Linked DNA regions of Butyrivibrio fibrisolvens. The protein of the gene in region 2 binds, or shares a complex with, the protein of the main gene of each other region. Links are inferred from orthologs where the notes say so. Each region holds a gene or a part of one and is shown on either strand. Other genes may lie near its edges. The genes, in order: pfkA, rny and I7804_RS15570.

What was found.
Region 1: rny (region 2) and pfkA share a complex: the UniProt entries of both Bacillus subtilis proteins name them as parts of the possible RNA degradosome complex. The link is inferred for Butyrivibrio fibrisolvens from one-to-one orthologs.
Region 3: rny (region 2) and I7804_RS15570 share a complex: the UniProt entries of both Bacillus subtilis proteins name them as parts of the possible RNA degradosome complex. The link is inferred for Butyrivibrio fibrisolvens from one-to-one orthologs.

What each region holds. Positions count from the first base shown.
Region 1 is NZ_CP065800.1:559,009-562,120, reverse strand. Bases 1-2,950 are described here. They hold pfkA (6-phosphofructokinase), read left to right. Parts: upstream 1-966; coding sequence 967-1,935; downstream 1,936-2,950. Other genes in these bases: I7804_RS02290 (TrmH family RNA methyltransferase), read left to right, coding at 2,330-2,950; I7804_RS02300 (DNA polymerase III subunit alpha), read right to left, coding at 1-779. In the rest of the region: more of I7804_RS02290, read left to right, coding at 2,951-3,112. UniProt on the Bacillus subtilis protein: Catalyzes the phosphorylation of D-fructose 6-phosphate to fructose 1,6-bisphosphate by ATP, the first committing step of glycolysis.
Region 2 is NZ_CP065800.1:2,306,947-2,309,997, reverse strand. The notes cover bases 163-3,051. They hold rny (ribonuclease Y), read right to left. Parts: upstream 2,440-3,051; coding sequence 886-2,439; downstream 163-885. Other genes in these bases: I7804_RS09495 (carbohydrate-binding domain-containing protein), read right to left, coding at 2,669-3,051; I7804_RS09505 (metal-dependent transcriptional regulator), read right to left, coding at 237-605; I7804_RS09510 (RsmB/NOP family class I SAM-dependent RNA methyltransferase), read right to left, coding at 163-204. Outside these bases: more of I7804_RS09510, read right to left, coding at 1-162. UniProt on the Bacillus subtilis protein: Endoribonuclease that initiates mRNA decay. Initiates the decay of all SAM-dependent riboswitches, such as yitJ riboswitch. Involved in processing of the gapA operon mRNA, it cleaves between cggR and gapA.
Region 3 is NZ_CP065800.1:3,718,660-3,721,727, forward strand. What follows is about bases 111-3,016. They hold I7804_RS15570 (polyribonucleotide nucleotidyltransferase), read right to left. Parts: upstream 2,659-3,016; coding sequence 562-2,658; downstream 111-561. Other genes in these bases: I7804_RS15565 (peptide chain release factor 3), read right to left, coding at 111-347; rpsO (30S ribosomal protein S15), read right to left, coding at 2,829-3,016. In the rest of the region: more of I7804_RS15565, read right to left, coding at 1-110; more of rpsO, read right to left, coding at 3,017-3,068. UniProt on the Bacillus subtilis protein: Involved in mRNA degradation. Catalyzes the phosphorolysis of single-stranded polyribonucleotides processively in the 3'- to 5'-direction. Necessary for competence development in Bacillus subtilis.

The DNA.
Region 1 (3,112 bases), 1.7 Mb from region 2 along the record:
TCCTGAGCGTATGGGAAGAGGGCTCTCATCTCGTCTTCGCTCTTAACATAGTAGTCAGGCTTGCCGCTCATCCTCATACGGTCTTCGTCAGATACCTTGCGCTGCGTCTGTATGCACAAAAGTACGTCCTGAGCAGCAGCGTCTTCAGATCTTGTATAGTGGCAGTCGTTGGTTGCAACAAGTGGGATGTCCAGCTGCCTTGACATACGAAGTAGAGCATTGTTGACATCTGCCTGCTCCGGGATTCCGTGATCCTGCATTTCAAGGAAGAAGTTGCCGTGACCGAAGATATCGTCATACTCTTTGGCAATTTCCACAGCCTTTTCATAGTTGCCTGATGTGATGGCCCTGGGGATAGCACCTGCAAGGCAGGCGGACAGGCATATGATGCCTTCGTGGTACTGCTTTAGAAGCTCTATATCAACACGGGGCTTATAATAATATCCTTCTGTAAAGCCTCTGCTTACGATATGTGACAGGTTCTCATAGCCTTTATTATTCTCTGCCAGAAGTATCAGGTGGAAGTATCTGTCTTCGCTTGAAGTATCCTTATCAAAACGTGATCCCGGAGCTACATATACCTCGCATCCTATGATCGGCTTTATGCCGTTTGCTCTTGCTTCTTTATAGAAATCTATAACGCCGTACATGACGCCGTGGTCTGTGATGGCACCGGCGCTCATGCCTAGCTCTTTTAATCTTTTTACATATTCAGTTATCTTGTTGGCTCCGTCCAGAAGGGAATATTCTGTGTGGACGTGCAGATGTGTAAATGCCATATAAATCTCCCATTAGCTACTTGTAGACCTAATGTTATAATCATAACATATTTTTGAGTTTTTCATTGCAAGAAGAACCTTGTTGCGATAAACTTATAAAGAAGTATTTTTTGGAATTTATATTGATATTTTTTTGTCAAACTTCTAAAAGAAATTGGCTAGGAAGTATTGAAAGGAAGCATGGATTATGGCAAAAGAGATTAAGAAGATTGGCGTACTTACCAGCGGTGGTGATGCTCCGGGTATGAATGCTGCCATAAGAGCAGTAGTACGTAAATCAATCGCAAACGGACTTCAGGTGGTTGGAATCAAAAAAGGTTATCAGGGACTTCTTAATGAAGAGTTCATAGATATGGACCGTCATTCTGTTTCAGATATCATCCAGAGAGGTGGTACAGTCCTCGGAACTGCCAGATGTATGGAGTTTAAGACCGAGGAAGGTCAGCAGAAGGCAGTTGAGATCTGCCACCAGTATGGTATCGACGGTGTCATCGTAATAGGCGGTGACGGATCTTACAGAGGTGCTCAGAAGCTTTCACAGCACGGCATCAATACAATCGGTATACCGGGTACTATCGACCTGGATATCTCCTGTACAGATTATACTATCGGTTTCGATACAGCTATCAACACAGCTATGCAGGCTATCGATAAGGTTCGTGATACATCATCTTCACATGAGAGATGCTCTATCATCGAGGTTATGGGTCGTCACGCAGGTTATATCGCACTTTGGTGTTCTATCGCTAACGGCGGTGATGATATTCTCATTCCTGAGAAATATGACTTCAACGAGCAGAAGGTTATCGACAACATCATCGACAACCGTAAGAGAGGTAAGACTCACCACATCATCATCAATGCTGAGGGTATCGGACATTCAACATCTATGGCTCGTCGTATCGAGGCAGCTACAGGTATTGAGACAAGAGCTACTATCCTTGGTTACATGCAGCGTGGTGGTTCACCTACATGTAAGGACCGTGTATACGCTTCTATGATGGGTGCATACGCAGCAGATATCATGACTCAGGGCAAGACCAATAGAGTTGTCGGATATCGTGATGGTAAGTTCCAGGATTTCGATATCGAGGAAGCTCTTAACATGGAGAAGTCAATCGACGAGTACATGTATCAGATAGCAAGAATCCTCTAATATTTATGTTTAAAACTTCAGGACACCGGAGCAATCCGGTGTCTTTTGTAAATATGGGGTTATCGGGGGGATTCCTGAGGGCTGGCAGTTTATAAATGATTATTGTGTCAAAAAGGATTTCAACTTCAAGGCATGATATCTGAAATAATATATTCCGGGATCCAAACTCGCTTCGCTCAGACATGTGGATCCCTTGCGGAATATATTATTTCATCTATCAAGCTCTTGAAGTTGGAAATTCTTTTTAAGACACAAAAATCATTTATAAACTGCCAGCCCTCAGGAATCTTCAACACGTAAGCAGCATAATATGTGTGCGCAGTTTGAGATAATAAGATATTATATTAATAAAATAGTATTTTGAAATAAACTGTATCCATGAAAACGGAGTCATATGATAAGCAGTCCATCTAATGAAAAAGTAAAAAGAATAGTAGCATATAATGCCAAGAATCGTCTTCGGAGAGAGGATAAAGTTTTTATTGTTGAAGGAATAAGGATGCAGGTGGAGATACCGGCGGAGCTTATTCTTGAGACATATGTGTCCGAATCTTTTTTGGATAAGGCATCGGGAAGTGATAAAGAATATTTGATGAGTCTTCCTAATGGATATGAAGTGGTGACGGATCAGGTGTTCAAGAAGATGTCTGATACCAAGGCACCGCAGGGGATTCTTTCTCTTGTCAAGCAGCTTGAATATGAAGATAAGGACCTCTTCGTTTCAGCCAAAAACAGAGATGGATCAAGTACAGGGCAGGCACCTATGATTCTGATTCTTGAAGGCATTCAGGATCCTGGAAACCTTGGCACGATCTTTAGAAGTGCTGAAGGAGCCGGCGTTACCGGTATCTATATGAGCAGCGACTGCGCTGATGTATACAACTCTAAAGTTGTAAGATCCACGATGGGAGCTATATTCCGTCAACCTTTCAGGTATACAGACGATCTTCTTGGAACTATAAATATGTTGAAAGATAAAGGCATCGTAAGCTATGCTGCTCATCTTAAGGGCACTAAAAACTACGACGAGCTTGACTTTACAAAAGGAACAGCATTTCTTATAGGTAATGAAGGTAATGGCCTTAGTAAAGAGATTGCAGATGCGGCAGATGAGTATCTGCTGATACCTATGCTGGGTCAGGTGGAGTCCATGAATGCGGCAACATCTGCAGCACTA
Region 2 (3,051 bases):
CTTATATACAAAGCCATTCTCTTCCCACAAAATCTTTTTGGTCTCAAAGGGAAGCTTTGAATACGCATCCTCTCTTCCACCCTGAAGTTTACAAGGGTTAATGCGAAGAGCCTTACTTCTTACACACTCAAAAGAGACCAGAAACGCATCGCATTCCTGGCCAAGCATAAATTTCATTCTGTTTGTGAACTTACTTGGGAGCATTTATTTCCTTCCGCAATAAGCCGTTATTGCGCTTATTTACTATTCTCCTTAAGGTACTTCTTAATGCCGGCAAAAGTGCTGACACTAATAATATGTTCAATCCTGCAAGCATCTGTCTCTGCCGTCTGCTCATCAACTCCGGCTGTAAGCATCAGAAACTTTGTAAGATTGGTATGTCTGTCATATACGCTCTTGGCCTTTTCAAGTCCAAGCTTCGTAAGTACAAGCTCGCCATCCTCTTCCACAGTAATATATCCATCTTCTTTCAAAATACCGACAGCTCTGGATACACTGGGTCTGGAAAAGTTAAGCTCATTGGCAACATCTACAGAACGCACACTACCATTTCTCTTCCTGAGAATATAAATGGTTTCAAGATAATCTTCACCTGATTCGTGCATAGGGTAAAGCCTCCTGTCTTTTAAAATAAGTGAATTAATCAACAAAAATATGTTAGCATATACTAACGAACTTCACAAGAGCATAGCAGTTTTCTAATTGTAAAACATTTATAAACACAGTGCAATAAAAATAAAAGAAAAAACAAAATTTATACCATTCTTCCAACCATTTTATCAAGCTCATAAAGTATCCTTTTTATTGATTAATTCAAAAAGAGCCGAAGTAACTTCGACTCTTTTATAGTTTTCAATATTTGGTTTTAATGCAACTTCGCAAGTATTATTTTGCGAAATCTGTTGCTCTGCTCTCGCGGATGACATTAACTTTGATCTGTCCGGGATATTCCATCTCAGCTTCAATCTTCTGAGATATATCATGTGCCAGAATAACCATATCGGCATCTGTAACCTGATCCGGAACAACCATAACACGAACTTCACGTCCGGCCTGAATAGCATAAGAGCTTTCAACGCCCTTGAAGCTGTTAGTGATATCTTCAAGCTGTTTAAGTCTTGTTGTATATGTCTCCAGCGTCTCTCTTCTTGCACCTGGACGAGCTGCTGATATAGCATCTGCTGCCTGTACCAGAACTGCGATCAGAGACTGAGGTTCAACATCACCATGATGTGCCTCTACAGCATTGGTGATCAGAGCTGACTCCTTGTACTTGCGACAGATATCTGCACCCAGCTGTACATGTGAACCTTCCATCTCATGGTCAACGGCTTTACCGATATCATGAAGAAGTCCGGCTCTCTTAGCGATACGGATGTCAAGACCAAGCTCGCCTGCCATCAGTCCGCAAAGCTGAGATACTTCAATCGAGTGTTTAAGAACATTCTGGCCATAACTTGTACGGAATTTGAGTCTTCCGAGAAGCTTGATGATCTCAGGATGAAGTCCGTGAACTCCAGCTTCCATAGATGCTGCTTCACCTTCTTCTTTGATCTGAGTGGCAACTTCCTTCTTAGCCTTCTCAACCATCTCCTCAATTCTTGCAGGGTGGATACGACCGTCTACGATGAGCTTCTCAAGAGCAACTCTCGCAACTTCACGACGGATCGGATCAAAGCCGGATATAACTACAGCTTCCGGTGTATCATCTATGATAAGATCTACACCTGTCATTGTCTCGAGTGTACGTATGTTACGACCCTCACGTCCGATAATACGTCCTTTCATCTCGTCACTAGGAAGCTGAACAACTGAAATAGTAGATTCAGAGACATGATCTGCAGCGCATCTTTGGATAGCTCCTATCACAATCTCCTTAGCCCTCTTATCAGCTTCTTCCTTAGCCTCGGCTTCGATGTTCTTGATCATGACTGCCGATTCATGCTTGACATCATCTTCAACGATCTTGAGCAAGTACTCTTTAGCCTGATCAGCTGTAAGTCCTGAGATCTTCTCAAGTTCCTTACGTCTCTCCTCATCAAGCTTCTGAATCTCCGCGGTCTTCTTGTTAAGATTTTCCTCACGGGCACTCAGGCTCTGCTCTCTTCTTTCAATCGCCTCAGATCTCTTCTCGACATTTTCCTCTTTCTGCTGTATACGTCTCTCAGAGCGCTGAATTTCGGCTCTGCGGTCACGAACTTCTTTTTCCAGGTCATTCTTAGTCTTCAGAGACTCTTCCTTTACCTCAAGGAGTTTTTCACGTTTCGTATCTTCTGCAGATTTGAGGGCATCGTCAATGATCTTTCTTGCTCTTTCTTCAGCACTGCCGATCTTGGCCGCATCATTTTTCTTATGACGGGCATTGTTAACATTAACGGTAATGATGACAGAAAGTGCAGCTACTACTACTGCTATAATTACAGCCATAGTAATACTCATTACAGGAGCACCTCCTTATTCAGTTTTCATTGTACAATATTTTGTATATCATGCCCAAAATCAGCATTTGTTTATACAATTTTACAACACTTTTAGTTTACCCCTGTAAAGGCTCTCTGTCAAGGCTACCATGATACTTCCAAGGCTATAAAAAGAGCTGTATTCTGGTTTTTACAAAATACAGCTCTTTTGCCTTTACTTATTTTGCGAAAGTCATTTATAAAAAGCCTTAATTATCGCTTTGAGATTCACCGGAGCTTTGCTGAGTTCCCATCTGTCCGCCGTTTCGAGAGCCCATTCCACCTCCCATGGGAGCACCCATGGATGATCCTGTAGAAGATGCATCCCCAGAGCATACTGAGTCAAGTGTTATCTCTTGTGTTTCTTCATTAACCGTAACAGTATAGGTCTCTCCAATGGTAAGCTGTTCACTACTGAATATCACTGCATTACCGCTCTTTGCAGCTGTGTATTCGTAGATCACAGCGCCTTCTGCATCTGTTATCGTTATAGTATCTCCTGATTCATAGCCGCTTTCGATAGTAACTATAAATGAATTCTGCTCAGAGTTATCTGAGAATGCTTCTATCATTCCAGTACTTCCAAGAGCTA
Region 3 (3,068 bases), 1.4 Mb from region 2 along the record:
CTTGCATCTATAACCATGACAGCAGAGTCTGCAGCCATAAGTGTACGATATGTATCCTCAGAGAAATCCTGGTGTCCTGGTGTATCAAGAATATTGATACAATGATCTTCAAAATTAAACTGAAGTGCTGATGAGGTAACTGAGATACCTCTTTGTTTTTCTATTTCCATCCAGTCAGAAACTGCATGCTTGGCAGTTGCCTTACCTTTAACAGAACCTGCCTGATTGATAACTCCACCATAGAGAAGGAACTTCTCAGTAAGTGTTGTCTTACCTGCATCAGGATGGGATATAATGGCAAAGGTTCTGCGCTTTGCTATTTCTGCTGCTGTCTTCTTATCACTCATTGTTAAATAAACCTCTATTAATCCTAGTCTACATAGATGATACTGATCATCCGGTAGCTTATCTACACATATCTTTCAAAACTCTAATTAAGCCCTTTTGTGCCGGGGCCTAATAAAAGCCGGTATGTTTTTTTCCACACCGGCCAATTTACACAACATAAAGAGACTGTCTTCAAAGCTCTAAAGCTTATCAGGCAATCTCTTATTTTTAATGTCAGTTCTGAGCTACATCCTTCATAGAGAAGCTGATTCTGCCCATACGATCCTTGCCAAGGCATACAACAGTTACTTCGTCGCCAAGTGTAAGGATGTCTTCTACATGATCAAGTCTTTCTTTAGAAATCTTAGAAATGTGTACCATTCCTTCTTTTCCGGGAGCGAACTCGATGAATGCACCAAATTCCTTGATACTTACAACTTTGCCCTTGAAGATCTGACCTTTCTCGAAATCTGTGATGATGATTCTGATCATCTCTTTAGCTTCATCAAGCTTTGCCTGATCTTCGCCGCAGATAGAAACCTTACCATCATCTGTGATATCGATCTTAACACCTGTACGAGCGATGATCTCGTTGATAGTCTTACCGCGCTGACCAACTACATCACCGATCTTATCAACAGGTACTTCCATAGAGATGATCTTAGGAGCGTACTTGGATACTTCCTTACGAGGCTCAGCGATAGCATCGTGCATTACTCCGTTCATGATGAACTCACGAGCGTCCTTACATCTTCCGATAGCGCCCTCAACGATGGCACGTGTAAGACCATGGATCTTGATATCCATCTGGATAGCTGTGATACCCTTGTGTGTACCTGTTACCTTGAAGTCCATATCGCCGAAGAAGTCTTCGAGACCCTGGATATCTGTAAGAAGTACAAAATCATCATCTGTATCGCCTGTAACAAGACCACAGCTGATACCTGCAACAGGAGCCTTAATAGGAACACCTGCAGCCATAAGAGCCATACAGCTTGCACATGTTGAAGCCATGGATGTAGATCCATTGGACTCAAATGTCTCTGATACGGCACGGATTGCATAAGGGAACTCTTCTACTGAAGGAAGTACTGGAAGAAGAGCACGCTCAGCAAGAGCTCCATGTCCGATCTCACGACGTCCCGGTCCTCTTGAAACCTTAGTCTCACCTACAGAGTAAGCGGGGAAATTGTACTGGTGTATATATCTCTTCTCTGTAACGAAAGGATCAAGGCCTTCTACTCTCTGAGCCTCTGAAAGGGGAGCGAGTGTTACTACGTCACAGATCTGAGTCTGTCCACGAGTGAACATAGCAGAGCCATGTACTCTAGGTATAAGATCGATCTCAGCTGAAAGAGGTCTGATCTGTGTGATCTCACGTCCATCAGGTCTCTTGTGATCTTTGAGGATCATCTTACGAACAGTCTTCTTCTCATACTGATATACAGCATCGCCTACGAAAGCTGCCCATTCTTCATTCTCAGCAAAACGAGGATCTGCAAGGATCTTCTCTGTTACATCATCCATGTTCTTGTCTCTGACCATCTTGTCGTCAGTAAATACAAGATTCTCCATCTCTTCAGGAGTTACGATAGTCTTGATCGCATCAAAGATCTCCTGAGGAACTGCTGCAGAAACATAAGGCTGCTTCTCTTTACCTATCTCAGCAACGATAGAGTTGATGAAATTAACAACCTGCTTGTTGACAGCATCTGCTTCATAGATGTATCTGATCATATCCTGCTCAGGAACTTCCTTAGCTCCGGCTTCGATCATGATAACCTTCTCAGCAGTAGAAGCAACTGTAAGCTTCATATCTCCGTTGTCCCACTGTTCCTGTGAAGGATTGATGATCATCTGTCCGTCAACAAGACCGATCTGTGTAGATGCACAAGGACCATCCCATGGAATATCAGAAATAGCTACAGCAATGGATGATCCGATCATTGCAACAAGCTCAGGCCTGCATGCAGGATCAACTGCCATAACCATGTTCTCAACAGTTACGTCATTTCTCATATCCTTAGGGAAAAGAGGTCTCATAGGACGGTCGATCATACGGTCTGTAAGGATCGCGTTCTCTGATGGCTTAGCCTCTCTTTTATTAAATCCGCCCGGGAATTTACCGATTGAATAGAACTTCTCACTGTACTCGATGTTAAGTGGGAAGAAATCAACACCGTCACGAGGTGCCTTAGCTTCTGTTGCTGTGCAAAGAAGTGTTGTATCGCCATACTGAACGAAAGCGCATCCGTTTGCCTGTTTACCAACCTTGCCTATCTCAACCTTGAGAGTACGTCCGGCAAGATCCATTGTGTAAGTTTTTACCATTTTTTCTCCTTCTTGTGCTGCTCATCCGCAATCCCCGTTTTTCAGAGGCGCGTGTGCAGTACTCTTCTTCTCTTTTCTTCTACTATATTTACGGCTTATTCAAAATTTCTGATATAAGCAAAAAGGCAGGGACAACTGAAGATACAGTCTCCCCGCCCTTGTGAACAGAATTACTTTCTAAGACCAAGTTCCTGGATCAGCTTACGATATCTCTCAATATCCTTTGCCTTAAGGTATCCAAGAAGATTACGTCTCTGACCAACCATCTTAAGAAGACCACGTCTTGAGTGGTGATCCTTAGGGTTCTTGTCAAGGTGAGCATTGAGCTCAGCGATTCTCTCTGTGAGAACTGCTACCTGTACTTCCGGTGATCCTGTATCACCAGGCTTTACAGCGTACTTGTTGATAAT